Linked DNA regions of Prochlorococcus marinus XMU1402. The protein of the gene in region 2 binds, or shares a complex with, the protein of the main gene of each other region. Links are inferred from orthologs where the notes say so. Each region holds a gene or a part of one and is shown on either strand. Other genes may lie near its edges. The genes, in order: carB and carA.

What was found.
Region 1: the proteins of carA (region 2) and carB are in contact, whole or in part, in a solved structure (PDB 1KEE), measured with the Escherichia coli proteins. The link is inferred for Prochlorococcus marinus XMU1402 from one-to-one orthologs.

Annotation. Positions count from the first base shown.
Region 1 is NZ_JAAORD010000001.1:918,451-935,352, forward strand. The notes cover bases 6,173-10,046. They hold carB (carbamoyl-phosphate synthase large subunit), read right to left. Parts: upstream 9,670-10,046; coding sequence 6,373-9,669; downstream 6,173-6,372. Other genes in these bases: HA141_RS05250 (DUF6447 family protein), read left to right, coding at 6,173-6,370; HA141_RS05260 (DUF3318 domain-containing protein), read left to right, coding at 9,778-10,046. Outside these bases: HA141_RS05225 (magnesium chelatase subunit H), read left to right, coding at 1-2,565; folP (dihydropteroate synthase), read right to left, coding at 2,574-3,419; tpiA (triose-phosphate isomerase), read right to left, coding at 3,403-4,128; HA141_RS05240 (RNA-binding S4 domain-containing protein), read right to left, coding at 4,181-4,357; HA141_RS05245 (ABC transporter ATP-binding protein), read left to right, coding at 4,475-6,121; more of HA141_RS05250, read left to right, coding at 6,152-6,172; more of HA141_RS05260, read left to right, coding at 10,047-10,416; rsfS (ribosome silencing factor), read left to right, coding at 10,406-10,750; HA141_RS05270 (CGLD27 family protein), read left to right, coding at 10,760-11,254; HA141_RS05275 (asparaginase), read left to right, coding at 11,255-12,220; HA141_RS05285 (hypothetical protein), read left to right, coding at 12,689-12,859; cytochrome b6-f complex subunit PetP, read left to right, coding at 12,930-13,319; HA141_RS05295 (ABC transporter ATP-binding protein), read left to right, coding at 13,398-14,393; HA141_RS05300 (ABC transporter permease), read left to right, coding at 14,383-15,177; HA141_RS05305 (ABC transporter permease), read left to right, coding at 15,174-15,968; HA141_RS05310 (hypothetical protein), read right to left, coding at 15,976-16,242; and 2 more genes. UniProt on the Escherichia coli protein: Large subunit of the glutamine-dependent carbamoyl phosphate synthetase (CPSase).
Region 2 is NZ_JAAORD010000001.1:793,943-809,970, forward strand. The notes cover bases 4,585-7,584. They hold carA (glutamine-hydrolyzing carbamoyl-phosphate synthase small subunit), read left to right. Parts: upstream 4,585-5,514; coding sequence 5,515-6,654; downstream 6,655-7,584. Other genes in these bases: trpD (anthranilate phosphoribosyltransferase), read left to right, coding at 4,585-5,515; HA141_RS04585 (STAS domain-containing protein), read left to right, coding at 6,687-7,076; HA141_RS04590 (ribonuclease III domain-containing protein), read left to right, coding at 7,073-7,471; rlmB (23S rRNA (guanosine(2251)-2'-O)-methyltransferase RlmB), read left to right, coding at 7,476-7,584. In the rest of the region: HA141_RS09695 (hypothetical protein), read left to right, coding at 1-71; HA141_RS04540 (hypothetical protein), read right to left, coding at 76-354; HA141_RS04545 (undecaprenyl-diphosphate phosphatase), read left to right, coding at 436-1,236; HA141_RS04550 (hypothetical protein), read left to right, coding at 1,292-1,444; peptide-methionine (S)-S-oxide reductase MsrA, read right to left, coding at 1,553-2,275; HA141_RS04565 (ABC transporter ATP-binding protein), read right to left, coding at 2,314-4,059; HA141_RS04570 (DUF3288 family protein), read left to right, coding at 4,140-4,436; more of trpD, read left to right, coding at 4,466-4,584; more of rlmB, read left to right, coding at 7,585-8,483; HA141_RS04600 (DUF1816 domain-containing protein), read left to right, coding at 8,627-8,842; Asp-tRNA(Asn)/Glu-tRNA(Gln) amidotransferase subunit GatA, read left to right, coding at 8,871-10,319; HA141_RS04610 (DNA polymerase III subunit alpha), read left to right, coding at 10,404-13,901; HA141_RS04615 (PAM68 family protein), read right to left, coding at 13,903-14,352; rpsO (30S ribosomal protein S15), read right to left, coding at 14,362-14,631; Holliday junction branch migration protein RuvA, read right to left, coding at 14,664-15,341; HA141_RS04630 (glycine zipper 2TM domain-containing protein), read right to left, coding at 15,342-15,698; HA141_RS04635 (DMT family transporter), read right to left, coding at 15,724-16,028. UniProt on the Escherichia coli protein: Small subunit of the glutamine-dependent carbamoyl phosphate synthetase (CPSase).

The DNA.
Region 1 (16,902 bases), 130 kb from region 2 along the record:
GAAATGAAATCGAAAGGATATCAAATAGATGAACTTCCAAGTAATTCAAAAGAATTAATGGAAAAAGTAATTAACAACCCTGAAGCGATGGATGGCTCTCCAGAGTTAAATATTGCTCATAAGATGTCAGTAAAAGAATACGAAGAGTTCACACCATATTCTCAAAGACTTGAAGAGAATTGGGGTAAACCTCCAGGGAACCTTAATAGTGACGGACAAAACCTTCTTATCTATGGAAAACATTTTGGAAATGTTTTTATAGGAGTTCAACCTACATTCGGTTATGAAGGTGATCCCATGAGATTACTCTATTCAAGAAGTGCTAGTCCTCATCATGGTTTTGCTGCTTATTACACGTATGTAGAAAAAATCTGGGGGGCTGATGCTGTTCTTCATTTTGGAACTCACGGTTCACTTGAATTTATGCCTGGGAAGCAGATGGGCATGAGTGAAACTTGTTATCCGGATTCTCTCATTGGATCATTGCCTAATTTGTATTATTATGCTGCGAATAATCCATCTGAAGCAACAATTGCAAAGAGAAGAGGATATGCTTCAACTATTAGTTATCTGACTCCTCCAGCGGAAAATGCAGGACTCTATAAAGGACTTAAAGAACTAAGTGAACTAGTTGGTTCATATCAACAATTAAGAGAAAATAGTAGGGGCATTCAAATTGTTAATGCAATTGTTGAGACTTCTAAACAATGTAACCTTGACAAAGATGTTGAGCTTCCTTCAAAAGACGTAGAAGAACTATCGATAGATGAAAGAGATTTATTTGTTGGTAATGTTTATAAACAGTTGATGGAGATAGAAAGTAGATTGTTACCTTGCGGTCTTCATACTATTGGAGAAGCTCCAACAGCAGAAGAAGCTGTTGCTACGCTTGTAAATATTGCATCTTTAGAAAGAGAACAAGAAGGATTAAGATCTCTTCCTGGATTACTTGCAGAATCCATCGGTCTAACTATTGAACAAATTTATGATGGCAACAACAAAGGTGAACTTAAATTTGTAGAGTTAAATGAAAAAATCATAAATACAGCTAGAGAGTCGATTTTTGCAATGGTCAACTCTTTAAAAATCATTGATGGCAGAGTTTATTTAGAAAAATCACTTTTATCCAAACTTTTCGATTTACTTAAAGTTTTTGGTCTAAATCTACCTACTCCTTGGTTAAGAGTCTGTAGATTAAATGGATTTAATGAAGTTAATCAGAAGGAATTAAATAAATTATTTGACTACTTACTTTTCTGCCTGGAACAGGTCTGCGCAGACAAAGAAATGGATAGCCTCATTAAAGCACTAGATGGAAATTATGTTTTACCTGGACCAGGAGGAGATCCCATAAGAAATCCAGGTGTATTACCTAGTGGTAAAAATATCCATGCACTTGATCCTCAATCAATTCCAACTACAGCAGCAGTAGCTGCAGCGAAGTCCGTTGTTGACAAATTAATTGAAAGACAAAAGGAAGAGCAAGGAACATGGCCTGAAACAATAGCTTGTGTTTTATGGGGTACTGATAACATCAAAACCTACGGAGAATCACTTGCACAAATCTTATGGTTTGTTGGGGTAAAACCAAAACCAGATTCTGTTGGAAGAATTAACAAACTAGAATTAATACCTTTAGAAGAATTAGGTAGGCCAAGAATAGATGTAGTAGTTAATTGTTCAGGAGTATTTAGAGATCTATTTATCAATCAAATGGCATTAATAGATCAGGCAGTCAAATTAGCAGCTGAAGCTGATGAACCATTGGAATCTAATTTTGTAAGGAAACATTCACTAGAACAAGCAGAAAAAGAAGGCACATCTATCAGAGAAGCTTCAGCGAGAGTATTCTCTAATGCAAGTGGAAGTTACAGTTCAAATGTTAATTTAGCCGTAGAAAATTCAACATGGGAGGAAGAAAATGAATTGCAAGAAATGTATTTATCTCGCAAAACATATGCTTTTAATGCTGATAATCCAGGTGAGATGAATCAAAAACGAGAAGTATTTGAGTCAGTAATGAAAACAGCAGATGTTACATTTCAAAACCTTGATTCTTCAGAGATTTCATTAACAGATGTAAGTCACTATTTTGATTCTGATCCAACAAAATTGATCAAGACATTAAGAGATGATGGGAAAGAACCAAGTAGCTACATAGCGGATACAACCACTTCTAATGCTCAAGTTAGAACACTTGGAGAAACTATCAGATTAGACTCAAGAACAAAACTTTTAAATCCTAAGTGGTATGAAGGTATGCTCAAATCTGGCTACGAAGGAGTTAGAGAACTTTCTAACAGACTTAATTACACTCTTGGTTGGAGTGCGACAAGCGGTCAAGTAGATAATTTTGTATATGAAGAAACTAATGAAACATTTATAAATGACGAAGAGATGAGGAAAAGATTAATGGATCTTAATCCTAATAGTTTCAGAAGAATTGTTGGAACATTGCTAGAAGTCAATGGTAGAGGATATTGGGAAACTTCAGATGAGAATATAGAACAGTTGAAAGAACTTTACCAAGAGGTAGAAGATAAAATCGAAGGAGTTAAAGAATAATAAATTTATTATTTTCTATAAATCCTATCAGCTACTTTCAAGACTTGATAATTTAGTTTGACATTGTGAACTCTCACAATGTCAATATTAAATTGAGAACAAAGACAACTTATTGCAAGTGTTCCTATATCCCTTTCTTTTGGATTTTTCTCATTCAAAATTTCTCCTATAAATCTCTTCCTAGATGCACCTATCAAAATTGGCAAATTCCATTTTTTAAATACTTCTATGTTTCTCAAGATTTCCAAATTATGAATGATATCCTTTGAAAAACCAATTCCAGGATCCACTATTATATTTCTTTTAGATATATTTTTTTCTAAAGCATTATTTATTAAATTATCAAGAGAGTATTTAACATCAGTCAATACGTTCTGGTAATTAGAGAGTTGATTCATATTTTGACTATTACCACGACTATGAGTTATGACGAACGGACAGTTGAATTTTGATACAACATCCAAAATTTTTATATCTCTTCTTCCTCCTGTAACATCATTTATCCAATTAGCACCATTTAAAAGAGCTTCGTAAGCCACTTCAGAATTAAAAGTATCAATAGAAATTAATACATCTGGAAATTCAGATTTTATTAATTTTAGATATGGGATCAATCTTTTTATTTCTATACTAGACCCAACTTCTTCAGCCCCAGGTCTCGTACTTTGAGCACCAAGATCAATAACATCAACACCATTGCTCAAGAAATGATTTACTTGATCCAAAACTTTTTTTGAAGAATTTAAATCTCCTCCATCACTAAATGAATCAGGAGTTAAATTAATAACCCCCATAATTGAAGTTTTTTGACCCCAGCCTTTTGGCCAAGGATTTTTCTTATTTATAATTCGCAATTCTTGCAAAACTATTAGGATCTAATGAAGCTCCTCCCACCAAAACCCCATCTATATCACTCATTGACATTATTTCATCAATATTATTAGGCTTAACAGATCCTCCATATTGGATAACCACATCCTCAAAACCTATTAATTTTCGAATCAAAGAACATATCTTGTTAGCCTCTTTAGCTTCACATGTTTTACCTGTCCCTATAGCCCAAATTGGCTCGTAAGCAACTATAAGGTTAGATGGATTTGTATTTTCAAGTCCTTGTTCAACCTGTCTAGTGATAACTCTATTAGCTTCTCCTCTCTCTCTTTGCTCCAATGTTTCCCCAACACAAACTATTGGAGTAAGTCCACTTGATTGAGCAAAAACTGCTCTTTTATTAATCTGTTCATCACTTTCACTAAAATATTTCCTTGGTTCACTGTGACCAACTATTGCGTAAGAAACTCTATGTTCAAGAAGCATTTTAGGAGATATTTCTGCCGTAAACGCTCCTTCATCTTCCCAATGAATATTCTGACTAGAAATATCTAAATAATCAAAATCAGTATGATTAGAAAAGGTTGAAATAGCAGTAAAAGGTGGTGCAATAATAACTTTACGATCATCCTTTATGTTTGTTATTAAAGGTAAAAACACTTCTAAATAAGACTTGGCTTGAGCACAAGTCATATTCATTTTCCAATTACCAGCAATAATAGATTTTCTCAAAATACAATCTCCAAGAAAATCATAATAATATAAACTGAGGTTAATAATCTAATTAATCAAAAATTAATTCATTTTTTAGAAACATAACTTTATCTCCCTTATTTAGTTTTCTTCCTCTTCTAGTTTCAATTACACCATTGACTTTAACAGACCCAGATGTAATAAAGATTTTTGCTTCTCCACCTGATGATACCAAATTCTTCCATTTTAAGAATTGATCTAATTTCATTGTTTTGTATGCCCAAAGATATTGATAAAGTAGGATAAATATAATACATAAAGTATCTTGCGACTAATACCACCAATCAGGCCATATTCAAATAGATTTATTAAAGGTTTTATATGCATGATTATTTACGTTGCTTGTTGGCCATTATTAGCATATTTAGCAGGAAAACTAATCCCGGCAATTGGATCTGGTGATCTTTCAAAAGTTTCTAGCATAATAGTCTGGTCTTTATTAGTATTCTTAATTCAAAAAATAGCTCAATTTGGACAGGATGTTTTTATTGCAAAACCATCCCTAGAAATTAGTGAAGAAATGACAGGAAATTTATTTAGAAAAATTCAAAAAATAGAGATGAATTCCTTTGGGAATATTTCAGCAGGAGACATAATCTATAGACTCACGGAAGATGCAGACAGAGTAAGCGAAGTAATCTATAAAACAGCTCAAGATACTTTTCCGTGTACTTTACAATTATTAGCTGTAATAATATACATGTTTTATTTAGATTGGTCTCTCACAGTATCAACTTTTGTGATAGCACCATTAGTTATTTTCACAGTTAATAGTTTTGGAAGAAGAGTCTTATTAGCATCTGAAAAAAGTCAAGAATCAACTAGTAACTTAGCAGGTTTAATAGGTGAATCTATAAATGGAATGGCTACTGTAAGAGCTTTTGCAGCCGAAAATTGGATTGTAAATAAATTTTATAAAAAATTAAATTCAAATAAAAAAGCGAAATATAAAACATTAAAATTGCTTGCATTTCAGCATCCAGTTGTAGGCTTTGTAGAAGCATTTGGAATATTAGCAATATTGGGTTTAGGAGCCTCAAGAATTAACCTTGGTCTTTTAACTAGTGAAGAATTTAGTAGTTTTTTTGCTGCAATATTAATGCTTATTGATCCAATAAGCCATGTAAGTACAAATTTCAATGACTATAAACAGGCAGAAGCATCCATAAAAAGGTTAAAAAAAATAAATCTAGAACCTTTTGAAAACGATAATGAAAATTTAACAAGGATATCTAATATTGATGGGAAAATCACTTTCAAGAAAGTTGATTTTGAATATAAAGAAGATAATCAAGTCCTCAAAAATATAAATTTAGAAATTAAAAAAGGGGAAGTTACAGCTTTCGTTGGATCTTCTGGCGCTGGTAAAAGTACAATGATGGGTCTTATTTTAAAATTTATTAACCCAAAAAAAGGAGACATTTTTATTGATGATAAAAATCTTAAATTATTAAATACGAAAGATATCAGAAATAATATTGCTCTAGTACAGCAACAACCTTTCTTATTTACAGGTAAGATTATCGACGTAATAAGAATGGGTAGGAATTTTACTAAAGAAGAAATTATAGAATCTGCCAAAAAATCAAATGCTCACAACTTTATTCAAGAGCTTCCTAATAAATATGAAACCAAAATAACTGAAAGAGGATTAAATTTCTCCGGCGGACAGATCCAAAGGATCGCTATTGCAAGAGCAATATTGGGGAACCCAGCGATTTTACTTCTAGATGAGGCAACTAGCGCACTTGATGCAGAATCAGAAGCAGAAGTTCAAGAAGGGCTTAATAGAGCAATGAATAATAGGACTGTTATTGTAATAGCTCATAGATTAGCTACTACTCAAGAGGCAGATAAAATAGTTGTCTTTGATAAGGGTGAAATTATTGAGATTGGTAAACATACTGATTTAATTAATAAAAAAGGAATATATAAAGAATTATGTGAAAAACAATTAATTAAGAAGTTATAATTCAAGCTTATTTATTAAATTTTTAAATCTATGAATGAAAATCAAAATGATTCTGGCAATCCAGTTTTAACCTTTGAAGGGAAAAAGTATTTTATAAATCAACTTTCTAAGGAAATAAAAGAATCTATAAATGCATTACAAATAGCGGAAACTCAACTAAAAATGCATCAAGACACTCTGAAATTGCTAACAATTAGTCGAAACTCTATAGCTAATCAATTAAGAGAAAAACTAAAAAACATTGAATAAATTTAATAATTATGGATTTCTTGCAGAGAGTAAGTATCAATCTTATTAAGTTGCAATGCTTTGATTGCTTTAATAGCTGCCTTGGCTCCCGGAATGGTTGTAAAAGTTGGAATATTATATTCCAAAGCAGCACGTCTTAAATATGCGTCGTCATGGAGAGCCTGCGATCCTATTGGAGTATTAATTACTAACTGAACAAGTCCTGAACGAATTAGATCTTCTATATTAGGTCTACCTTCGTGTACTTTTAGTACTTCATCAACTTGAATGCCTAAATCACTTAAATATGAAGCTGTACCACTCGTTGCAATTAATTTAAATCCTAAAACCAACAACTCCCTAGCAATTACTTCAAGATATTTTTTATCTAAATCATTCGTAGACAAAAAAGCTACTCCCTCAGAGGGGACTCCATTTCCTGCTGCCAATTCTGACTTAGCATAAGCAATACCGAAATCTTTGGCTAAACCCATTACCTCTCCTGTTGATCTCATTTCCGGACCAAGAAGCGTATCAGATCCAGGAAATCTTTTAAAAGGTAAAACAGCTTCTTTCACTGCCTGATATTTTGGAGAGAATTCTTCTGTAAAATTAACATCATCTAGAGTAGAGCCTTGCATTAACTGGGTAGCTAATTTTGCAACTGGTTTTCCTATAGCCTTTGAAACAAATGGAACAGTTCTGGAAGCTCTTGGATTAGCTTCTAAAATAAATAATTTATTTTCTTTATTATTTAAATTCGTTACTGCAAATTGTAAATTAATTAAACCAACAACATTTAATCTTTTAGCAATTAATTTAGTCCAATTTTTTACTACATCTAGAGTGGATTTTGAAAGAGAAATAGATGGCAAACAGCAAGCGGAATCACCAGAGTGAATCCCTGCTGGTTCAACATGTTCCATTAAACCAGCAATTACTACTGAACCTGCTGAATCACATAAAGCATCAACATCTATCTCAATAGCATTATTTAAATATTGATCAAGCAGTATTGGATGATCAGGCGATACCTTGACTGCTTCAGAGATGTATCTCGATAATTCATTCTCATCCTTTACAATTTCCATTGCCCTGCCACCTAAAACATAAGAGGGCCTAACAACTAAAGGAAACCCAATATTCTTAGCCACAGTTTGCGCTTCATTTTGATTACGAGCTATTCCGTTTAATGGTTGCCTAATATTTAATTCTTTAAGTATTTTTGTAAATTCCTCTCTATCTTCTGCTAGATCGATTGAAATTGGTGAAGTCCCTAAAATTTTTGATCCTGTTCTAGCACCATCGTTAGATTTAAGCCACTCATATAAAGGTAAAGATAATTTTAAAGGAGTTTGACCTCCAAATTGAACAATCAAACCATATGGATTTTCAACTTCTATTATATTTAGTACATCCTCCAAAGTTACAGGCTCAAAATATAAAATATCGCTAGTGTCGTAATCCGTTGATACGGTTTCAGGGTTACTATTAACCATTATTGTTTCAAAACCATTTTGAGAGGCTTGATATGATGCATGACAACAACAATAATCAAATTCTATTCCCTGTCCAATTCTGTTTGGACCTCCACCTAAAATCATAATTTTTTTTGAATCATTATTTTTTTTAATTTCACTATCAAAAACTTGAGAATTTAAAAAAATAAAAGGCTCTTCATAAGTTGAATAGTGATAAGGAGTTGAAGATGAAAACTCTGCTGAGCAAGTATCAACAGTCTTATATATTGGAACAATATTTAAATTTTTTCTGTATCTTCTCACTTCAAAAAAATCAGAATTAGTTAATTTTGATATCTGTTGATCTGAAAAACCTAATTGCTTAGCATAAAGCATCAAATCTCTATCTAGACTAGAAAGCTTTTTTTCTCTCAAAAAATCATTTTCAAAATTAAAGATATTACGTAATTTTTCAATAAACCATAAATCAATATTCGTAACTTCTTGGATAAAAGAGTTAGTTTTTCCAAGGTGCATTGCTTTTTTAATTATAAGAATTCTCTCTGATGTTGGATTTCTTAAACTAGTCTGTAATTCATTCTCGTCCTTAGTGTCTTCTATTGAATCACATTCCCATCCATGAATACCAACCTCTAAGGACCTTAATGCTTTCTGAAATGACTCTTCAAAAGAGCGGCCGATTGCCATTGACTCCCCAACAGATTTCATGGCAGTGCTTAATGTATTTGAAGAGCCTTTGAACTTTTCAAAGGCAAAACGAGGAATTTTTGTAACAACATAATCAATTGATGGTTCAAAACATGCAGGTGTTTTTTTGGTAATATCATTAATAATCTCATCAAGTGTATAGCCAACTGACAATAAGGCTGCAATTTTGGCTATCGGAAATCCAGTGGCTTTACTAGCCAAAGCAGAAGATCTACTCACACGAGGATTCATCTCAATTACAATTACTTCACCATTTGTTGGATTTATTGCAAATTGAATATTACTACCACCAGTTTCAACTCCTACTTCTCTAATAATTTTCAATGATAGGTCCCTCAATCTCTGATACTCTTTATCTGTTAATGTTTGTGCTGGAGCTACAGTAATGGAATCTCCAGTATGTACACCCATTGGATCTAGATTCTCAATGCTGCAAACTATTACTACGTTATCTGCCGTATCTCTCATTACCTCTAATTCAAATTCTTTCCATCCAATAAGAGATTTTTCAATCAATATTTGATTGCTAGGACTTTCCTCTAAACCTGTACTACACAATTCGATAAATTCTTCTAGGTTGTATGCAATTCCACCTCCTACACCACCTAAAGTAAATGCAGGCCTTATTATTAGAGGATAAGAATTTATTTTTTTTGATACATCTTTTGCTTCAGTCAAGTTTGATGCTATCCCAGAGGGACATACATTTACATTTATTTTTTCCATCGATTCTTTAAATAATTTTCTATCTTCAGCTTTATTAATAGCTCTTAAATTAGCACCAATTAATTCAACATTATTTTTCTTCAAGAAATCTGATTCTGATAATTTAACTGCAAGATTCAAAGCAGTTTGACCTCCCATAGTGGGAAGAATCGCATCAGGTTTTTCTTTTAAAATAATCTGAGAGACGATATCAGAAGTTAATGGCTCAATATAAGTTTTATTTGCGATGTCAGGGTCGGTCATTATTGATGCCGGATTTGAATTTATTAAAATAATTTCATAACCAACTTTTCTCAAAACTTTGCAAGCTTGAGTTCCAGAGTAATCAAATTCGCAAGCTTGTCCTATAACAATCGGGCCTGATCCAAGAATAAGAATTTTTTTTAGATCACCTCTTTGAGGCATAATTTAAAACCTATATTTACTTAATGGTACTTATAAATCATCAGATGTTAATCAAGTTACTTGAAAAGCAACATTTGTTTCTATAGTATTGAAAGAAAATAATTTTTTATGAGCGAACTTCAACGACTTAAAAGTTTGTTGCCTCCAGAGAATGAAAGTTGGGTATTTATTGAAGCTGCCGCTGCATTAGATCCACCTTTAATAACACTGGAGGAAATTGGTCGTGACGAAGTAGAAATACAAATAGATTTAGATTCCTGGGAAGACTTTGCCATTGATCACAGAAATTTATTATTTTGGCACGAGGTTGGGAAAATTCAAAATGATGCAATTCCAAGAGATGGTTGGGAAATGGCTGCTCTTGCAATAGGACTAGGAGGCGCAATAGGAGAGTTGTGGGTACAAGATGGATTACTTTTGTTACTGGCTCTTGGCTTATCAAGTTTTGCAGGTTATAGACTATACATAAAGAATAATTCTGAAAAGAAACTCCAAGATGCTATTTTTGCAGATGAAAGAGCCATAGATCTTGCTTGTAGATTTGGATACAGTATCCCAAATGCTTATAAAAGTCTTGGAGGAGCCTTAAAGGAGTTAATTGATAAAACTAGAAAAAAGAAAAAAAGAAGTTTCTTTGAGGATAGATTAGATGCCCTAAGAAAAAGTGCTGAAAAAGCTAGAGCAGAATTATCTCAGCAAGAAGGTTCAGAAAAATCAGTCTCCAGCGAAAATGTATATGGACAATAAACATTTAGTTTTGATGGCAGCTAAAGCTTGTGACGAAAAAAAGGCTAAAGATATAAAACTTATAAAAATTGACAAAGTTTCTTTCATAAGTGAATGGATATTAATCGCAGAGGGATTATCTGATGTACAGGTTAGATCTATAACTAACTCTGTAGAAGGAGAGTTAAGAGAGAAGGCTAAACTAGAACCAATAAGAAAAGAGGGAGTTAATGAAGCTAAATGGGCTTTACTTGACTATGGTGATTTGATCGTAAATATTTTTCAGCCAGATATAAGAAAATACTACGATCTTGAATCATTTTGGAGTAATGGAGATAATCTTTCATTCCCATAATTTCCATTTATGAACGAATCTAAATGTCCTGTCCCAAAGGAGCAACAACCCACAAATGAATTCATAGCATTATCAAAATCTAAAATTTTTTCTTGGCCAAAAACTAAAAAATCATTAATCCTTGTGTTGATTAAATTTTGGATAATTGCATTTGTTATGTTTATTGTTATTTCTTCTGGAAGTATATATTTCAAAACATCCCTTCTAAAATATATTTTATTAAGTTTATTTAGTAGTTTAGCAATACCTCTCTTAGTATCTATAAGATTATATCTTGGTTGGAATCACGTTTTTAAAAGATTGACTTCTGAAAAAGTTGAATACGAAGAATCTGGATGGTATGACGGCCAAGTATGGATAAAGCCATTAGTTTTGAAAGAACAGGAATCGCTTATTGCATCAATTGAAGTAAAGCCTATTTTAAAAAATTTAATACAAATTTTATCTATTATTTCAGTTCTAGCTTTATCAGGAATTTTGCTTTTTCAATATAACAATTTCTAAATGAGTTCAAATTTCAAAAACCTATATACATCTAATAATCCGCCTTTACAAGCAACATTGATAAGAGGTTCAAATATTGAGTCAATTCATAAAATTCATGCTGTTATTACTGACAAAAAAGGCAGAGTTTTAATGTGTGCAGGAAACCCAGAATATAAAAGTTTCATAAGGTCATCGTTAAAACCTTTTCAGGCAATACCGTTTGTCAGTAGTGGTGCTGCATCAAAAATTAATGATGCTTCAAAATCAATCGCATTAGCATGCGGTTCGCACAGTGGATCAAGAATTCATGCAAGGGAAGCTTTTAAAATTTTGTGGGAATATGACATCGACATTAATAATTTAAAATGTCCAATAACCAAATCAAGTCCATTACAACATAATTGTTCAGGCAAACATGCCGCGTTTCTTGCTACATGTAAAAAGTTGAATTGGCCATTAGAAAGTTATTTAAAAGGGGATCATCCACTTCAAATAGAAATATTCAGAATTGTTTCAGAATTATTAGAAATCCCCATATCTGAAATAAACGCTGAACGTGATGATTGTGGCGCCCCAACTCTTTACTTAAAACTAATAGAAATGTCAAAGTTATATTCTCTTCTAAGCAGTTCTGAAAATGCTGAATTAGAGCAAATCAGTAGAGCTATGACAACTAACCCAATGATGATAAGTGACAATAATAAATTTGATACTGAAATAATTAAAGGCTCTCATGGACAGGTTATAGGTAAAGGTGGAGCGGAGGGAATACAGTGTCTATCCAAGGTAAATGAAGGGATAGGACTCGCATTAAAAGTAGAAGATGGTTCAAAAAGAGCAAAACATGCTGTGAGTCTTCACTTACTAAAACAGTTAGAATGGATATCTGACTTAAGGATTCAAGATATTGAAGAAAAGGTACTTAATTTTTCAGAGGGAGTGCGAATTGAAGTACAAGGTCAATTAAAATTCCAAGAATCCTAAAGAAATAGAAAAAAGAACCCTTTCAGATGTATGCTATGTATATGACGCGGGGTAGAGCAGTCTGGTAGCTCGTCGGGCTCATAACCCGAAGGTCGGAAGTTCAAATCTCCCCCCCGCCACCATTTAAAAGCAGCTAGCAAGCTGCTTTTTTAATTTTTGCAATTAGTCCACAAATTAATAAGACTTAATTAAACCAAGGTATTACTTATCACATAAATAGTTGCTTATCTAAAATTACTAGAGATCTTTTTGCATGGAAAATTTTAAATCAACTCTCACTATTAAACCAACAATGATAAAAATTATTCCAATGTAAGAGTTTAAAGAAAGCTCCAAAATATATATAGATTTCTAATAATAACTTTAGCTCATAAATCTTTTTTGCAAAATAGTTTCATAAAAAAGAACATTAAATCAACAGAAATTTAACTTTTTGCCATATTGAAAAAGTAAGTTTTTAAAAATATAGTGAAATTAATTATTTGGAAATTAATGCAGGATTTACTACAGCACGATTTAGGTTCCAGTTTGCTTTCAATAGCAGTTATTCTTGGCTGGCTAGGTTTATTTTTTGTCTTTTTAAGAATATTAACAATTTTAATAAAAAGAGTTCTTGAATCAATATTCAAAAAATCTTAATTATTAAAACAATTTAATAATTAAGGATTTACACCTAAATCATACATCAATAAGTATAATAACCTAAAAAATGTCAATTTTAGATAAGGCCAAAATAGGTGATTCTGTTCAATTAAGTTTAGAAAAATCAAAAGATAGACTTACTAAAGAAATTATTGCTGCTGTTACCAATTCTTCGGTGGCTACAATTAATGATTTTAGAATAACTGATGGCAAAGGTATTGGTGTAGTCGTGCAACTATCTAATGGTAAAGAGCAATGGTTTTTTGAAGATGAAATTGACCTTCTTGACGAAAACGGAAATGTAATAAAGAAAGTTAACGATACTAAACAGAAAAATACTTTGATATTCAATACTTTAGGAGGATTAAATTATGAAAATAAGAATAGGGTTAAAGAGTTAGTTAATCCAGCTAACTTTTTTCTGTGGCTAGTCGTATCCATTAAAGATATTTTTTAAATATTAAAAAAATTTTTATAAGATAGAGATAATTTACTTAAAAGTTAATTACAGATTTAAGAAATTCTAAACTCTGAGATGTTTAAAAATATTATTGAAGTTAGAGATTTGTCAAAGTCGTTTGACATCTCTTCTAAAGACCCTGGATTAAAAGGGACGATTAAACATTTTTTTAGAAGAGAAACAAAAAGTTTAAAGGTTATAAAAAATGTAAGTTTCGAAATAAAAGAAGGTGAAATAGTAGGTTTTCTTGGTGCTAACGGAGCTGGGAAAACAACAATTTTAAAAATGCTTTGTGGCTTAATTTATCCAAGCGAAGGTTCAGTTTTAGTTTCAGGCCATCTACCTTACAGGAGAAAAGAAAATTTCTTAAAAAAGATAACCCTAATAATGGGACAAAAACAACAACTTATTTGGGACCTTCCACCAATTGAATCATTTTATTTGAACGCATCAATATATGACTTAGGGAAGAGAGAAGCAAAAAGAAGAATAAAAAAATTATCAGAGATGCTTGAAATTGATTCTGAATTATTTATACCTGTTAGAAAACTATCTTTAGGTCAGCGTATGAAAGCAGAATTACTAGCAGCCTTGATACATCAACCAAATATTCTATTTTTAGATGAGCCCACACTTGGTTTAGATATTAATGCACAAAGAAATTTAAGAAAATTTCTTCAAAAATATAATAAGGAAACTAATGCAACGATATGTCTAACAAGTCACTATATGAAAGACATTACATCCCTATGTAAGAGGGTTATATGTGTTCATGAGGGGTCAATTTCATACGATGGAAAACTTGATCTTTTATTAAAAAAACTATCTCCTGTTAAAGAAATATTAATTGTTTGTCGTTCAGAAGAAGATGCAATTAAATTAGAGAAATCAGGTTTTGCTGTTAAAAATAAAACAAAGAATGAAATTACAATAATAGTAGAAAATAACTCTATTACTTCTTCACTGAAAAGCATCCTTAATAATTTTGATATTGAAGACCTATTTATAAATGAACCACCTATAGATGAAATTATTGGGAAAATATTAATAAAAAAAGATTATGGCATCTAACTTGATTAAACGTAAATTTTTTACCTTATTAAAGGTTCAATATTCAAACATGTTGGAATATCGAATAGAGATTGCATTATGGGCGATTTCAGGAGTTATTCCTTTTTTCATGTTAAATATATGGACCAACAATAACCTTAATGAATACATAAATATTAGTGATGTCATGCTTTCTAGGTATTTTTTGTGTGCTTTTTTTGTGAGACAGTTTTCCGTAGTTTGGGTTGTATTTAGCTTCGAAGAAGATTCTCTTATGGGAAAGGTTTCTCCTTACTTAATCCAACCTTTAAATCCATTTTTCAGGTATTTTGCACAGCATCTTGCAGAACAATTAACAAGATTTCCTTTCGCTCTACTAATAGCAACAATCTTTTTTATTTTTAATCCAGAGAGTATATGGATTCCAAATTTTGGTATTTTATTATTATCGATAATATCAACTTTATTATCTTTCTTAATTCAATTTTTAATTCAATCAATAATTGCATGTTTATGCTTCTGGACCGAAAAAGCTTCTTCAATTGAAAGATTATTATTTATCCCAACTTTATTTCTCTCAGGTCTTTTAGCTCCAGTAGTTTCGTTTCCCGAATATGTTAAATCCTGGATTTATTTAACTCCTTTTCCGTATTTAATAGATTTCCCTGCAAACTTACTTTCAGGAAATGCAACAAATATCAGTAGTGGCTTTAGTATGCAAATTCTATGGATTGTTTTACTTTTCCCAGTATTTAAAAAAATATGGTCAAAAGGAACGAAAAAATATACAGCTATGGGATCATGAATTTAAAGAAATATCTTAATGTTTATAAAAAATTTTTACATACCTCTTTAGCTTCTGAATTGGAGTATAAAACAAATATATTCATTGATTTAATTACTGCAATTTTAAGTTTAATAGGGAGTATTTTTTTATTATCAATTTTTTTTCAAAACAATAGCAGTATTGGAGGTTGGGAATTTAAACAGGCACTAATAATTCAGAGTATTTATACAATTTTAAATGGAATAACTAATACATGGTTCAATCCAAATCTTACAGAAATAGTTAAGCACATAAGAGAAGGAACTTTAGATTTCGTGCTTTTAAAACCAATTGATAGTCAATTTTTTATTTCATTAAAAAAAATAACTCCATCTGGCTTTTTAGAAATAATACTTGGAATTTGCTTATTGTTATACTGCATAAAAATCAATCAAATAAATATAAATTTAAGTTTTTTTACTTTATGCTTGATCACTATAATTTCATCAATATGTATTTTATATAGCTTATGGTTTTTTATTTCTACAACTACTATTTGGTTTGTAAAGACATGGAATGCGACAGAAGTACTAAGATCATTCCTTTACATTGGAAGATTTCCATTGGATTCATTTTCATTTTCTTTGAGAATATTTTTTAGTGTGTTCATTCCTATTGCATTTATAACAACCATACCTTCTGAAGTTTTCCTAGGCATATCTCAATTTTGGAAAATATTGCTTGAAGTTACTGTTGCGATGGTATTTCTATTTAGTTCTAGAAAGTTCTGGTTATTTGCATTGAAATTCTATTCATCCGCTTCTAGTTAAAAATATATTATTCAATAAACTCTCTACAAAATTCCCAAATTTTTTGTTTACTTTTTAGTTTAGAAAGTTTAGATAATTCTCTAAAATTAGATTGAGATGTTTCAACAGATAAAAGACTGCAATTGTACTCAATTTGATAATGTCTTGAAATAACACCTAATTTAAGCACAGTATCACAAAAAATGATTATTAGTGCGAAGGTAAAAGATACTCTAAAAAAATTTGATAACCACTTAGTATGTTTATCATTTTCAGTTTTCAATTCAAGCTTCATTATTTAACTATGTGTTGGGGACACTTAATTGCAGCAATAGCAACGGCTGTAACTTTAAAATTTTCTGACTTCTCAATAACCTTTTTAACTTCTAAAGGTCCAAATTTATTACTTGCATCACTATAAGAAAGAAGCAAAGACTTATAATTATCATGACCTAAATTCCTATATTCACAAAAATTATCTGCAACAAAGTTTAAAAGAGTTATTAATGTTAATTCAATCATTAAAGCTTTTTAATTAACTAAGTTCTTACGAATAATACAATGCATAAAAACTTTAACAAGTTTAATTACAAAAATGATTTGAATCTTTAAATGGTAAATTTAATCAAATTTTAAAATATTAAATTATTTAGGAATTAGAAGAATAAGAAAGATAAAATTCAAAACACTATAAGTGGTGGTTAATGTACACTTCGCTAACACTACAGATAGGGGGTTGCAATTTTCAAGAAATTGGTCTAAAAATAAGGTTCCCCATCACCCGGTCTCACTAATGTGAGGCCTTTTTTTTATTAAAGTAAAAGTATTTTTTAATACATTAAGTAATCCATTAAATTTATTAACTTTTACTGCTGTTTTTGGTCTTTTTTTGATCACAAGCGTATTAGTATTTACAACGAATTAATCTAAATAAAACTCACTATTGATTTAATAA
Region 2 (16,028 bases):
GCACAAAAAATGATTTTTACGAAAGTGAAAATTATAAAGGCGATGGCTGTGCGCACGATGTTAAAAGATAATTTTTTAATTATCACCTCCAAATACACAAGTCCATTTACTATCAAATTGCCAAACAGGTTTATATATTTCATTAGTTATTTTTTCACCTGCCTCATTACATGCATCCAAGTCTTTCATTGGAATTGAGTGTAATGATGGACTTGTTATTCCGCTTACTTCTGGCCTACCTCCTGGTCCCTGTCTATATGTACCAATTATTAACCAATAATTAGCTTTTAATGTGCCAGGAAAAAAAAATGGAGAAACAAGAAATAATAATAATAAAATAGAATTTTTTTTCATTGATTTATATTATCTTTTACCTATTAAATGTAAATTGTATTTTGTAATTTGCTATTAATAAATTAGGAAGATTTATAAGTTTTGGAATATTTAGAATTTATTTTATATGGCATTATTCAAGGTTTAACAGAATTTATTCCAGTAAGTAGTACTGCTCACTTGAAAGTAATATCTTTTCTTTTAGGTCTCAATGATCCTGGACCCTCCTTGTCTGCAATTATTCAATTAGGAAGTGTTTTTGCTCTGATTTGGTATTTTAGGAACGATATTCTTAAATTAAAAAGTCAAACTTCTAAAAATATTTCTGATTATTTCATAAATGTAAGTTTATTTAGGTCTATATTTTTTAGCACTATCCCAATTGTTGTTCTTGGTGGGAGCATAAAATTATTTTTCCCATATTTTTTTGATAAAGTATTTCGTTCAAATTTATCAATTGCATTAGTATCTCTTTTTATGGCAATGTTTATGTATAAAGCAGATATTTCGAAAAAAGGTTCCATAAGTCTAAACAATCATAAATATTCAGATAGTTTTTTAATTGGTTGCTCCCAAGCTTTTGCTATTATTCCAGGTTTTTCAAGATCAGGTGTAACTATTTCTACAGCTCTAATATCAGGATGGAAAAGAGGGGATGCTGCAAAATTTTCTTTTCTTTTGGGTATACCATCTATATCTCTTGCCGCGATCGTCGAGTTTATTTCTTCGTTCAATCAATTATCTTCATTTACTTTTATTCCTCTAATTTTTGGTCTTTTTTCAACATTTTTTTCTTCTTTATTTGCTATCGATTTCCTATTAAAATATTTATCTTCTAATGGTTTAAAAATATTTATTATTTACAGGGTTGTATTTGCTGTTGTAATCCTTTTAAATTTGTGAATGGTTGTAAAAAAAACTTTTTGTAATTATGTTAATGTTTAAAAAAAAATAACAAATGCATATTTTTACATCGTTCCATCTTGGTGAAGTTGAAGTTTCGAATCTTACGATTTTAGTTTTATTTTTTTTCTCATCTTTTACTTTCGTTGCCGTAGGGATAAGCTCTTATAAGTTATATAAATCTCTTATAAGTGATGATGATAAATGATCGGAACGGCGGGATTTGAACCCACGACCCCCACTACCCCAAAGTGGTGCGCTACCAAACTGCGCTACGCCCCGTATTATTACTATAAAGATAAGAGGTATTTAAATGTTATTCTTTAACAGGTTTGTTATCAGATCTCAATACACACTTTTCTACCTCCCAATTAAAGTTTTCCCATACATAATCTTTTAATTTAAAGTTACTTCCAGTAAAAATTCCCAACTTAACTTTTGTAGGTGAAGCAGAGCAATACTGCCTGCTTCCTTCTGATGCAAGATATTGTTGATGGTAATCTTCAGCATAAAAATAATTATTAATTTTTTTTATTTCTGTTTCAATAAAACCAAGGTTTTTTTTATTTAATTCTTTTTGATATTGCTCTTTACTAGCTAATATAATTTTCTTATTATTTTCATTTTTATAATATATCGCTGACCTATACTGCGAACCAATATCATTACCTTGTCTATCTTTTTGTGTAGGGTTATGACATTCCCAAAACATTTTTAGTAGATCACTTATATCTATTTTACTTTTATCCCAAATAACTCTAACAACTTCTGCATGACCAGTTAAACCTGAACATACTTCATAATAAGTTGGGTTACTTTTACTACCACCAGCATACCCAACTGAGGTTGTTACAACTCCTGGAAGTTTCCAAAAACATTTTTCAGCTCCCCAAAAACAACCACACCCGAATATTATTTCATCTTCTTGTGAATTAGGATCTTTTCTAATATCTGACTTTAATATTCTATGGAATAAATTACCATCATTAATTAAAATGAGCTTTTCATTATTCATAATTTTTTTTAGAAATTCAAACATAATTTAAATTTTTTTTATCATAAGAAAAAAAATTAATTCTAGCTTTTAATAATATTAGTGGCTAGCTCTCTATCCCATAGTTTTTTATATAGACCATTCTCCTTTACTAAATCTTGATGATGACCTTCTTGAACTATTTCTCCTTTATCCATAACTAAAACCCTGTCGCAAGTTGCAGCCACAGATAATTGATGACTAATCATCAAAATAGTTTTTTTACTTCTTTTTCGCATTTCATCAATTATTCTTGCTGCTGTTTTATTGTCTACGCTTGCTAATGCGTCATCAAGAATAACGACGGGTGAATTTACAAGTAATGCTCTTCCAAGTGCTGTTCTTTGTCTCTGTCCACCGCTAAGTGTGATACCTCTTTCACCAACAATTGTTTTAAACTTTTGAGGAAAATTATTTATATCATCGATTAAACCAGCCTTTACAGCACTTTCTTTAATTAATTCCCTAGAAGCTTTAGGTTTCCCAAAACGAAGGTTTTCTGAGATTGTAGAAGTAAATAAAAATGCTTCTTGTGGAACTATTGCAATATTTTTTCTAAGATCTTCTAATTTAATATTTTTTATATCAATTTCATCTAAAAATAATTGACCCCCTGGAATTTCAATAGTTCTTCCAAGAGACTTCGCTAATGTGGTTTTGCCACAACCTACAGGGCCAACTATCGCAATTAGTTCTCCAGGAAAAATTTTAAAATTGAGATTTTCTAGTGAATTAAATATCGATCCGGGATATTTTATGGTTAAGTTTCTTGCCTCTAATAACCCTTCTACTTTTTTCTTTAAGAATCTACTGTTTGAACCATCTTTAATATTTGGTTTATTCTGAAATATTTCTTCTACCCGATCTAAACTTACCTGACCGAGTTGAAAAGTGTTTATTGTGAAACCTAAAAGAGCTGTTGGGAAAACGAGCCTTTCTACAAAAAGGATTAAAGCTACTAAACCACCTATTGAAATAAATCCACTCTCCAATTGATATGTACCCAATCCTAGTAAAATTAATAATGATATTGATGAAATACCTTGTAACAATGGGAATAGTGTACTCGCAGTTCTTGCAAGTTTTATCGCTGCATTTCGATAAGCATTATTATATAAACTAAATTCTTTTTTTTCTGCATTTTCTTGTGCATAAATTTTTATTGCACTTATGCCTGAAAGATCTTCTTGAATTAAATCACTAAGTTTGGATAATGATTCTTGTTGAACTTTTCTTTGTTTAACCATTCTTCCTCCGAATAAGCTCACAATTCCAAGAATAAATGGAAAGATCATTAACGTAGATATAGTTAATGTTTTATTTATTGAAAACATTGACGGAATTGTAAAAGAATAAGCCAAGACAATGTTGCATAAACTTAAAACAGTAAAACCTAAAAGCCGCCTTATGTTCTCGACATCACTTGTAGCTCTACTAATAATATCTCCGCTTCCTTTTTTTTGGATCCATTCTGGGTCTTGAACTAGTAAATGATCGAATAATTTTTGACGAAGATTCACTTCAACCTTTCTACCTATACCAAAGACAATTTGTCTTGAAAATAGTCTAATTAATCCCATACAAGTTGCTAAAAATATTAAAAATAATGATTTAGAAATAACAAATTCTGAAGAGAAATTATTTTGTAATTGATCAATTATATTTTTTACTTGAAGTGGTATTACAACGCTCAATATATTTACTATTAAAAGGGCTAAAGCTCCCAATAAAAATTCTTTTTTGTATGGTTTTAGGTATTTAGATATAACTTTTAACTTTAAATTTTTCATTTTATTTTGCCAATATGATTAAGATAATGTTTCATTTTTAAATATGTGAGCTAATTTTAGAAATGATTCATCTTTTTTCTATGAGTAACGAACAAACTCATCCCTTACATGAAACAGACAAGAATATTGTAGATTCTCTTATCAGTAAAGAAATACCAGAAGATCTTGACTTTATTAATTTAGCTAGATTGATAAATCGTTATAACGGTTTCCCTGGTGAAATTGAAATAAAAAACGATATTGAAAAAATTTTAAAATTTTGGAAAATTACTAAAAATGAACTTTTTTCAAATACAAAGAAAATTTGGTCAAAAAGCTTTAGGCCTTCTAATACAAATAAAGATTTAGTTGGGTCAGGTTTTGATACCTCAAATTAAATTCTATCTAAATAATTTTTATTTATTAAATGTCATCTAATCTATCAAACGTAGAAATTCTAAATATTTTGCTAGAAGGTTCTAATCTTGATGAAAAAAATTCTAGATCATTAATGCAAAGATGGCTTAATGATGAAATATCTGATGTTCAAACAGGAGCATTTCTGAGCGCTTTGAGAGCTAAAGGATGCACAGGTGTAGAATTGTCTTCTATGGCTGAGGAACTCTTAAATGTTTGTGAATTGCCTGTAGAAAGACCAAATTTAAACATGGTAGATACTTGTGGAACTGGTGGAGATGGTGCTAATACTTTTAATATTTCTACAGCAGTAGCCTTTGTATCTGCATCTTGTGGGGTAAAAATTGCCAAACACGGCAATAAAAGTGCTAGCGGAAAAGTTGGCTCTGCTGATGTTTTGTTGAATCTTGGTTTGAATTTAAACTGTTCATTAGAAAAAGTAGTTTCTGCAGTAAATGAAATTGGAATAACTTTTTTGTTTGCACCTGTTTGGCATAAATCTTTAATCAAACTTGCTCCATTAAGAAAGGCTCTTGGTATAAGGACTGTATTCAATCAACTTGGACCATTGGTAAATCCTTTAAGACCAAATGCGCAAGTATTGGGCGTTGCTTCAGAGGATCTTTTGATGCCCATGGGTAGTGCACTATTAAAAATGGGCATGAATAGAGCAATAGTAGTACATGGTTGTGGAGCCCTTGATGAGGCGTCTCTTCAGGGTGAAAATAAATTAGTATTTGTTGAGAATGGTGAATTACGATGCTCAAAAATAAATATTTCAGATTTTAACTATGAAAATATTTCAAACGATAAGCTTGTAGTTTCTAATAATAATTCTAACGAGGATATATTAAAGTCTGTTTTAAATGGTACTGGGGAAGAATCTCATAAAGAAGTTGTTGCTCTGAATACTGCATTAGTTCTCTGGGTAGCCGGAATTGAGGATGATCTTCATAAAGGCTTTAATAGAGCTTTATTTGCAATTAATCAAGGAGATCCCTGGAACAATTTTTTACTTTTAAAACATTTTTTATCATCTGATGAATTAATTACAAATTGATGATTAATCCATATAAGAAAAATGCAAAATTAGTTTTAAGTAATGGTATTGTATTTCCGGGATTTTCTTTTGGAGCTTCTGGTACTGCTTTTGGTGAAATAGTTTTTAATACAGGAATGACCGGATATCAAGAGGTTATTACTGATCCAAGTTATTATGGACAAATTTTAACATTCACTTATCCAGAAATTGGAAATACTGGTATTAATCTTGAAGATTCAGAATCTAGTATTAACGTTAAAGGAATAATTGTTAGAAATTATTCGTCTAACAATAGCAATTGGAGATCTCTAAAGGATTTTAATCAATGGTTAGTTGAGAAAAACATAATAGGACTTTATGGAATTGATACGAGGGCCCTTGTAAAGATTTTAAGATCTAATGGTTCGATGAACGGAATTTTAACCTCTGAAGATAAAACTGTTGAAAATTGTTTAAAAAAGATATCTGAAATTCCAAAAATGGAAGGATTAAATTTATCAAAAGAAGTTACTACAAAGCAACAATATTTATGGCAAAAACCCTCAGAAACAACTTTTGATATTAGAAAAAAATATTTAGAAAAGACTAAAAAGTTAAAAATAGTAGCAATTGATTTTGGAATAAAAAAATCAATTTTGAATAGACTAGTTTCTCATGGTTGCGAAATTTTAGTTTTACCTTATCGATCCTCTTTAAAAGATGTTTTATCTAATAAACCTGATGGAATATTCTTCTCAAATGGTCCAGGTGACCCCTCCTCCGTTAATGAAGGAATAGATTTAGCAAGATCACTTATTGAATATGGTGAAATACCTATGTTCGGAATTTGCCTTGGTCATCAAATATTTGGATTAGCTTTAGGGGGGGCAACTTATAAACTTCAATTTGGACATCGTGGTTTAAATCATCCTTGTGGCAAGAATAATAAAATTGAGATAACTAGCCAGAATCATGGCTTCGCTATTGACCCAAATTCTCTCTCAAAGGATATAGTCAAAATTACTCATCATAATCTTAATGACAACACAGTTGCTGGTTTAGAAGTTAATAATAAGCCTATATTTAGTGTTCAATTTCATCCGGAAGCAGGACCTGGACCTCATGATTCAGATTATTTATTTAAAAAATTTGTTTCTCTAATGTTAGAAAGATGTTGACATATTGTTTTCTTTTGATTTGATAATTACATTTGATACATTTATTGGAGGAATTAAAAATAGAAGATTTTCAGAAGTTAACGGTTTCTCTTAGAGGAAACATTGATTTAAGAACAAATATTATTGTTTTTACTTTTAAAGGCCAACTTGATGCCTTCTCAGAAAAACAATTTAAAAATTTTGTTAGTAATAATTTAAAAAATGAGTATCCATTCGTTATTGATCTTACAAAAATTGATTTTCTAGATTCATCGGGACTTGGAGCTCTTGTTCAGACGGCTAAAGAATGTAAAAAGTTAAAATTAGGTTTTTCAATTGTTGGTAATTCTAGAGTTGCTCAAACAATTAAACTTGTTCGTTTGGGCGACTTTCTAAATTTAAAGTCGTGTCTTGAAGATGCCTTAACTTATTTAAAAAATTGAATTATTGGATTCAAAACTTGGTTCCATATGGTAATCCTGAAGAAATAGGTGTTATTCAACTTGCTTGGCTGGGTGATTCAGTATGGGAACTTCATCAAAGACTAAGATATGTTCATTTTCCTTTGAAATCAAAAGAACTCCATTTATCAGTTGTAAACGAAGTAAAAGCAAAATCTCAATCAAATTCTTTAAGTCAAATTGAACATTTATTGAATGCAAATGAAATCGATTTAATTAGACGTGCTAGAAATAAAACTAAGAGATACCCAAAATCGTCAGACCCGACCATATACTCAAGAGCAACTGGTTTTGAAACTCTTATTGGTTGGCTATTTCTAAAAGATCCTCAAAGATTATCAACCCTTTTTAAGTATCTTGAAATTAAAATTAAATGAATTAATGAAATACTCATCTAAAAATAATTTTTCTGGAAAAAATAGTAAACCAAACAAGAAAAATTCTAATTCTGATTTTTACTCTAAAAATAAAAATTCTTCAAAAAGAAATAACAAATTTTTGAAAAATTCTTCTGAAAAGAGCACTAATAATATAAATGTAAGTTATAAAAATAAAAGTAATTATTCATCTTTAAGCAATAGAAAGCCAATACCCAAATATATTTCTGAATCGCCTTATAAAGCTTCCGATATTTTTGAAGGGACAGCAAATAAAAGAAATTTTGATGATTGGATATGGGGAAAGCATTCTGTTTTTGAAGCCCTTACTAATGAAAGATATATTAATAGGATTTGGTGTACTTCAGAAATCTTTTCTTCAGAGAAGTTTTACATTTTACTCAAGGATTTTAAATCTAGAGGTGTCCTTATCGAAGAAGTTTCTTGGAGCAGACTTTCACAATTGACATGTGGTGCTTCACATCAAGGTATTGCATTGCAGTTGGCATGTTCTAAAACAATATCACTAGAAAATTTAATTGATTTTTCTAAAAAGGAAACTTCAAATCCTATTATTCTTGCCATAGATGGTATTACTGACCCACATAATCTTGGTGCAATTATTAGATCAGCAGAGGCCTTTAATTGCAATGGTATTATCATTCCTCAAAGAAGATCTGCAGGCTTAACTGGAACAGTTGCCAAAGTAGCAGCAGGAGCCTTGGAACACTTACCAGTAAGTAGAGTTGTTAATTTAAATAGGGCACTTGAACAGCTAAAGCAAAAAGGCTTTCTTGTTGTAGGATTATCTGGAGATGCTAAATTATCGCTTTCAAAGTTTAATGAAAAACCCCCTTTAGTATTAATAGTAGGAGCTGAAGATAAAGGAATTTCTTTACTTACTCAAAAAAAATGTGATTTTCTATTAAGCATTCCTCTTAAAGGTAAAACATCAAGTTTAAACGCCTCAGTCGCTGCTGCAATTTCAATATTTCACTTAACCTGTAAATAAATTTTTAAAAGTTACTACTTTTTATACTCATTAAAATATGGTTGTTTCAATACATTTATATAATTAATAGAAATTTATTGAATTTTAACTACAAAATTGTATAGAATTTAACAAGAATTTACGATCTACAAAGATCTAAAAAATTGATTAGAAATTTTGGAAACAAACTTGGATTAGCTTGGTGGGCTAAAATTGAGACAGAAAATCCTAATACCACCTACTGGTATGGTCCTTTTCTTACAAAAAAAAGCTTAAAAGATAATATGTCTTCATTTATGAAAGACCTTACTGATGAAGGCTCTACTGAAATTAAACATAGTCTAGTTCGTTGCAAAAAAGATGAACCATTAACCTTTTGATAATTATATTTTGATAAAAAGTTGAGAAATGAATTTTAATTCTTTAAGAAAGGAAATTAATAATAAAAATGCTTCTGTTAAAGAATTAATTAATGATTTTTTTTTAAAAATCGATTCCAAAGACCCCAAAATTAATTCTTATATATGTACTACAAAAGATAATGCAATCATACAAGCTGAATATATAGATAAATTAATTCAAAATGGAGAAATACTTCCTCCTCTTGCAGGAATCCCGATAGCAATTAAGGATAATATTTGCACTAAGGGAGTCCTAACTACTTGTGCAAGTAAAATGCTCGAAAGCTTTGTTGCACCTTATGAATCTACAGCATCAAGTAAATTATGGTCTTCAGGAGGTATTTGTTTAGGTAAAACAAATTTGGACGAATTTGCAATGGGTAGTTCAACAGAGACTTCTTTCTTTGGAGTTACTTCGAATCCTTGGGATATTAATAGAGTTCCTGGTGGTAGTTCAGGAGGCAGTGCTGCTTCAGTTGCTGCTGGATTATCTGCCGCTGCTATAGGCTCTGATACTGGAGGTTCAATAAGACAACCAGCCTCTTTTTGTGGAGTTGTTGGGCTCAAGCCTACCTATGGCAGAGTAAGTAGATGGGGATTAGTAGCATTTGCTAGCTCTCTCGATCAAATTGGCCCAATTACAAATACTGTCTCTGATGCCGCTGAAATTCTTTATTCAATATCTGGTAAAGATCCCTTAGATTCAACATGTCTTGATAAACCGGTACCAAATTATCTGAATGATTTAAATAAATCTATAAAGAATTTAAAAATTGGGATCATTAAAGAATGCTTTGAACATCCCGGCTTAAATTTAGAAGTTAAAGATTCAGTTCTATCTGCTGTTGAAAGATTTCAAACTTTAGGAGCCGACATTATTGAAGTTGAATGTCCTAGATTTAACGATGGAATTGCCACATATTATGTAATTGCACCATCTGAAGCATCTGCAAATTTGGCTAGATACGATGGAGTTAAATATGGTTATAGATCGAATGAATGTTCTAATCTTCTCGATATGACTTCAAAAAGCAGAGCTGAAGGATTTGGTGATGAAGTGCAAAGAAGAATTTTAATAGGAACTTATGCTTTGTCTGCTGGATACAATGACGCTTATTACAAGAAAGCACAACAAGTTAGAACATTAATTAGAAAAGACTTTGATAATGCTTTCAAAAAAGTAGATATTTTATTAACTCCGACATGCCCAACTACCGCTTTTTTAAAGGGTGATTTTGCCAATGATCCTCTTTCTATGTATCTGTCTGATCTATTAACTGTTCCTGCTAATTTGGCAGGACTACCAGCTATAAGTATTCCTTGTGGTTTTGATACTAAAGGTTTACCAATAGGACTTCAATTAATTGGAAATGTGTTAGAGGAGAATCGGATATTGAATGCCGCAAATATTTTCGAAATTGATGCGCAGGTAATTAAGAACAGACCAGTATTCTAAATTTGTATTAATAATTAATTTGTAATCACAAAGTATAGATCTTTCTGAAATTTTCTCTATCTTATATATATAAATTATTTGAATATGGGTTTTGTTCCGCTTCATAATCATAGTGACTACAGCTTACTTGATGGAGCCAGTCAAATTTCAAAAATTGTAGAAAGAGCTTCTGAACTTGGAATGGAATCTATAGCTCTTACTGATCATGGAGTTATGTATGGTGTTCTCGATTTAGTCAAGAGGTGTAAAGAGAAAGGCATAAAACCAATAATTGGTAATGAAATGTATGTGATTAATGGTTCTATTGATGATCCTCAACCTAAAAAAGAAAAAAGATATCATTTGGTGGTGTTAGCAAAAAATTATACTGGTTATAAGAATTTAGTTAAGTTAACAACAATTAGTCATTTAAATGGGATGAGAGGTCGTGGCATTTTTTCTAGACCATGTATTGATAAATCTCTTTTAAGTAAATATAGTGATGGTCTTATTGTTTCTACAGCTTGTCTTGGTGGAGAGATACCTCAAGCTATCCTCAAAGGTAGATTAGACGTAGCAGAGAATATAGCTCTTTGGTATAAAAATTTATTTGCAGATGATTTTTATTTAGAAATACAAGATCACGGCTCTATTGAGGATAGAATTGTTAACGTTGAATTGATAAAAATTGGTAAGAAACACCAAATAAAAGTCATCGCTACTAACGACGCGCACTACTTGTCAAATATGGATGTTGAAGCACATGATGCGTTGCTTTGTGTATTAACCGGAAAACTAATAAGTGATGAAAAAAGATTGAGATATACAGGCACAGAATACATTAAAAGTGAAAATGAAATGCTTGAACTTTTTAAGGATCATATTGATGATGAATCAATTAATGAGGCAGTAAATAATACAGTAGAAATTTCCCAAAAAGTTGAAGTATTTGATTTGTTTGGTAATTACAGAATGCCAAAATTCCCTCTCAATGAAGATACAGATTCATTTTCTTTCCTAACACAATTATCTAACCAAGGTCTTTTAAAAAGACTTAAAAAAAATGATCTTACAGAAGTTGATGAGAACTATAGAAATAGACTAACTGCCGAATTAAAAATCATAAAAGATATGGGTTTCCCAGATTATTTTTTGGTAGTTTGGGACTACATCAAATTTGCTAGAGATAACTCTATCCCAGTAGGACCAGGTAGAGGTTCTGCGGCAGGATCATTAGTAGCTTATGCCCTTCAAATCACAAATATAGATCCAGTTGAGCACGGATTGTTGTTTGAGAGATTTTTAAATCCAGCGAGAAAGTCCATGCCAGATATTGATACCGACTTTTGTATTGATAGGAGAAACGAAGTTATTGATTATGTTACTAATCGTTATGGAGAGGATAAGGTTGCGCAAATAATTACTTTCAATAAAATGACCTCTAAGGCTGTTTTAAAAGATGTTGCAAGAGTTCTAGACATATCTTATGGTGAGGCTGATAAATTGGCTAAGTTAATACCAGTTGTAAGAGGGAAACCTTATAAACTAAATGAAATGATTGATAGGAATTCTCCTAGCCAAGAGTTTAGAGACAAATATATTAATGATAATAGAGTAAAAAAATGGGTTGATTTAGCTTTGAGAATTGAAGGAACTAATAAAACATATGGAGTCCATGCTGCTGGAGTTGTTATCGCATCAGATCCGCTTGACGAACTTGTACCTCTTCAAAGAAACAATGAAGGACAAATAATAACCCAATATTCTATGGATGATATCGAATCACTTGGATTATTGAAAATGGATTTCTTGGGGCTTAAGAATCTTACGATGATTGAAAAGACAGTTTCTATTATTAATCAATCTACTGGGAAGAAAATAAATATTGATGAGTTACCTCAAAATGATGGGAAAACCTTTGAGCTTATTGGGAGAGGAGATCTTGAAGGTATTTTTCAACTTGAATCTTCTGGTATGAAACAGGTTGTTAAGGATTTCAAACCTAACTCTCTTGAGGATATTTCGTCAATACTTGCTCTTTATAGACCTGGTCCTCTTGATGCAGGCCTTATTCCTAAATTTATAAATCGAAAAAATGGGAATGAAAAGGTCGATTTCCCTCATCCTCTTATTGAGTCAATTCTCACTGAAACCTATGGAATTATGGTTTACCAAGAACAAATTATGAAAATTGCACAAGACCTGGCAGGTTATTCTTTAGGTGATGCCGATTTACTTCGAAGGGCAATGGGGAAAAAGAAAGTATCTGAAATGGTTAAGCATAGAAGTATTTTTGTAGAAGGTTCTATGAAGAAAGGTGTAAATGAAAAATTAGCAAATGATCTTTTTGATCAAATGGTTTTATTCGCAGAATATTGTTTTAACAAAAGTCATTCAACGGCTTATGGGGCTGTAACTTATCAAACTGCATTTTTAAAAGCCCATTTTCCTGTTGCATATATGGCAGCCCTTTTAAGTGTAAATGCAGGCTCTAGCGACAAGATGCAAAGATATATTTCCAATTGTTATTCGATGGGAATAGAAGTTATTTCACCAAGCATTAATTTTTCAGGGGTTGATTTCACTATTAAAAATAATCAGATTATATTTGGGTTATCTGCAATTAAGAATTTAGGAGATTCCGCAATAAGAAATATAATTGAAAACCGAAATAGTTTTGGAATCTTTAAGTCATTATCGGATTTGTGCGATCGTTTACCTTCTAGTGTTCTTAACAAAAGAAGTCTTGAATCCTTAATTCATTGTGGAGCACTAGATGAGTTTTCAAATGATAATAATAGAGCTCAGTTATTGTCAGATCTCGAACACGTTGTTGAGTGGGCCTCTTCAAGAAATCGTGATAGATTATCCGGGCAAGGAAATTTATTTGACTCTAAAGAAGAATTTTCTAATATTGCTTTTTCAGATTCACAATTAGCTAAGGTTGATGATTATTCACTTATTGAAAAGTTAAAGTTAGAAAAGCAGCTCTTAGGCTTTTATTTATCTGATCATCCTCTAAAACATTTAACTAAGCCAGCTAAACTTATTTCTCCCATAAGCATTTCGCAGTTAGAAGAAACCAAAGATAGAACCAAAGTATCTTTAGTTGGCATGATTCCTGATTTGAAGCAAATCACAACTAGAAAAGGAGATAGGATGGCTATAGTCCAGCTAGAAGATCTTTCTGGAAGTTGCGAAGCAGTAGTTTTTCCAAAAACCTATGTAAGATTATCAGAATTTCTTTTGACTGATACTAGATTATTATTGTGGGCAACAATTGATAAAAAGAGTGATAAGACTCAATTAATAATTGATGATTGTAGAGAAATAGATAACCTCAAATTGCTTATTATTAATCTTGAAAGTTCTCAAGCATCAGATGTAAGAGTACAAAATACTTTGAGAGACTGTTTAATTAAATTTAAACCAGATAAAGGTAGATGTGGAATAAAGATTCCAGTTTTAGCTGCAGTAAGAAGTAAAAATAGCGTTACCTACGTTAAATTTGGGGAACAATTTTGTATTGGAGATATTCAGGGAGCATGCAAACTATTAGAAAATAAATCATTTCAAGTTAATTTGAAATCTTTAGTATCCTAGATTAACCATTATCTTCAAAATTTTGAGTTGCAGGTTTAAAGGCTGCTTTTGCTCGTTCTATATTCAATGGAATATTTTCAATACCGAAAAAAGATCCAGGCTCTTTATCCCAACTAGCTGATAATATTCCAAAACTTAATCCTGCGAGACCTAATAAGAAAAACAAAGCTGAAACAGCAATTGTTGAGGAAGGAGGTATTTCAGCAATATTTCTTGTAACGATAATGTAGCTAACAACAAAAACCGACATTCCTAATATTGTTGGTATGCCTGCTGTAAAAAAAATTCTTCTCGCCATTCTATCAGCAACATATTTAGGTATCCCATTAGATATTTTCTTTTTGGTAGTTAAAGTATTAGATGTTTTTTCTAAATTAGCAAACGCATCTTTCTCAGAAAAAACTTTTTTCTTTTTATTTTGTGTCTTTTTTTTGGATTGCTTTCTTTTCATTAATTGAAATCATCCTCTGATTCCAATTTTCTTTACTAGATCTTGATATTTCTGAACGTTTTTGTCTTTTATATAGGTTAGTAATCTTTTCCTTTTACCAATCATTTTTAATAATCCTTGCCTAGAAGCAAAATCATGAATGTTTCCTTGAAGGTGGTCACTTAATTTCGATATTCTTTTAGAAAGCATTGCTACTTGAACTTCAACTGATCCTGTATCAGTTGGATGAACCTGATGAGTTTCAATAAGCTCCTGTTTTTCAGCTGTATCTAATGACATAAAATTTATTTTCCTTAATCCATAATACTACGTCACATAGATAAATTACTAATATCTTTATCTAGATAATCCATAGCTAATTTCAATAAATTTTCAAATGATAAACTATTTTCTTTTTTATCTAGGATATCGACTTCTTTAATAAGAATGGGTAAGATAGTTTTTATTTCTTTATTTTTGTAATTTAATGATTGAAGAGTTAACTGCAGGTCCTCCATCATTTTATTAATTTCGGGATCCATAATCTCAAATTCATCTTTTCCTTTTTCTTCTTCAAATTGTATTTCACTTTTAAATTTACTTTTTAATTCTAAAATTAGCCGATCACTCATTTTTTGCCCTATACCAGGCACGGAACAGATTAATTTTTTGTTTTGAGTTTTTATTGCATTGAAAACTTCACTAATGGAAAATTTATTTAATATCGCCATTCCAATTTGAGATCCAACACCTCGAATACTTAAAATTTCAATAAAAAAATTCTTTTGATCCTTTGATGTAAAACCAAATAGTAAATCTGAATCTTCTTTCTTAATATGTTTTATCCAAAGAGTAATATTTTTATTAGTTATCTGATTTGATTTTAATTTGAGAAAAAAGGTTTCTAATATTTGTATTTCGTATCCTATTCCTTGACAATTTATTAAAACAAAAAATTTTTGATTTGTTTGCCATAATTCAACAAACTCTCCATTTATCCAGCTAATCAATTAACCACCATCCACCTGACATCCAATTAGTGCCCCTGCTGTACCACCAGCAGGCACTGCCCAAAATCTATCTTTTCCTCTACTGGAGGAAAGTGCTATTCCAGCACCAAGAAGACCCCCAATAACTGTACCTTCACTACAGTCATTGTCATCAATTTTTTCCACTTGGCGTTGACCTCCACAGGGTATTTCAACATCCATTTCATAACTTTTTACGTATCCTGGGCTTGATTTTGTCCCAGGAATATATTCCTCTCTATATTCAGTTCTTGTACAGGTTACTGACTTAGGAGTTGTTGCATTAACTTGAACAATAGGAGAAAAACAAAATAATAAAGCTAAATAGAAAAATTTCACCGTTTTTTATTATTCTTATATTATTCTATGTCTTTTTGATTATTTTGGTAGTGGATATAATAGTTCCTAATAAAACTAGTGTGGCCCCTATTAAAAAGTTTATGTTTATTATTTCACTAAAAAACAAAATTCCCCAAATTGAGCCGAATAAAACTTGCAAATAGTTAATTGTTGAGGCTTCGGTAGCAGGTAAATTTTTTAATCCTATAGTTAAGAAAGTCTGACCTAATTGAGTAAATAAGCCAATTCCAATTATCCATACTAATTCATTCCAATTAGGGGTAACCCAGTTCATTAATACAATTGGCAATAAAGTTATAAAAGAAATAA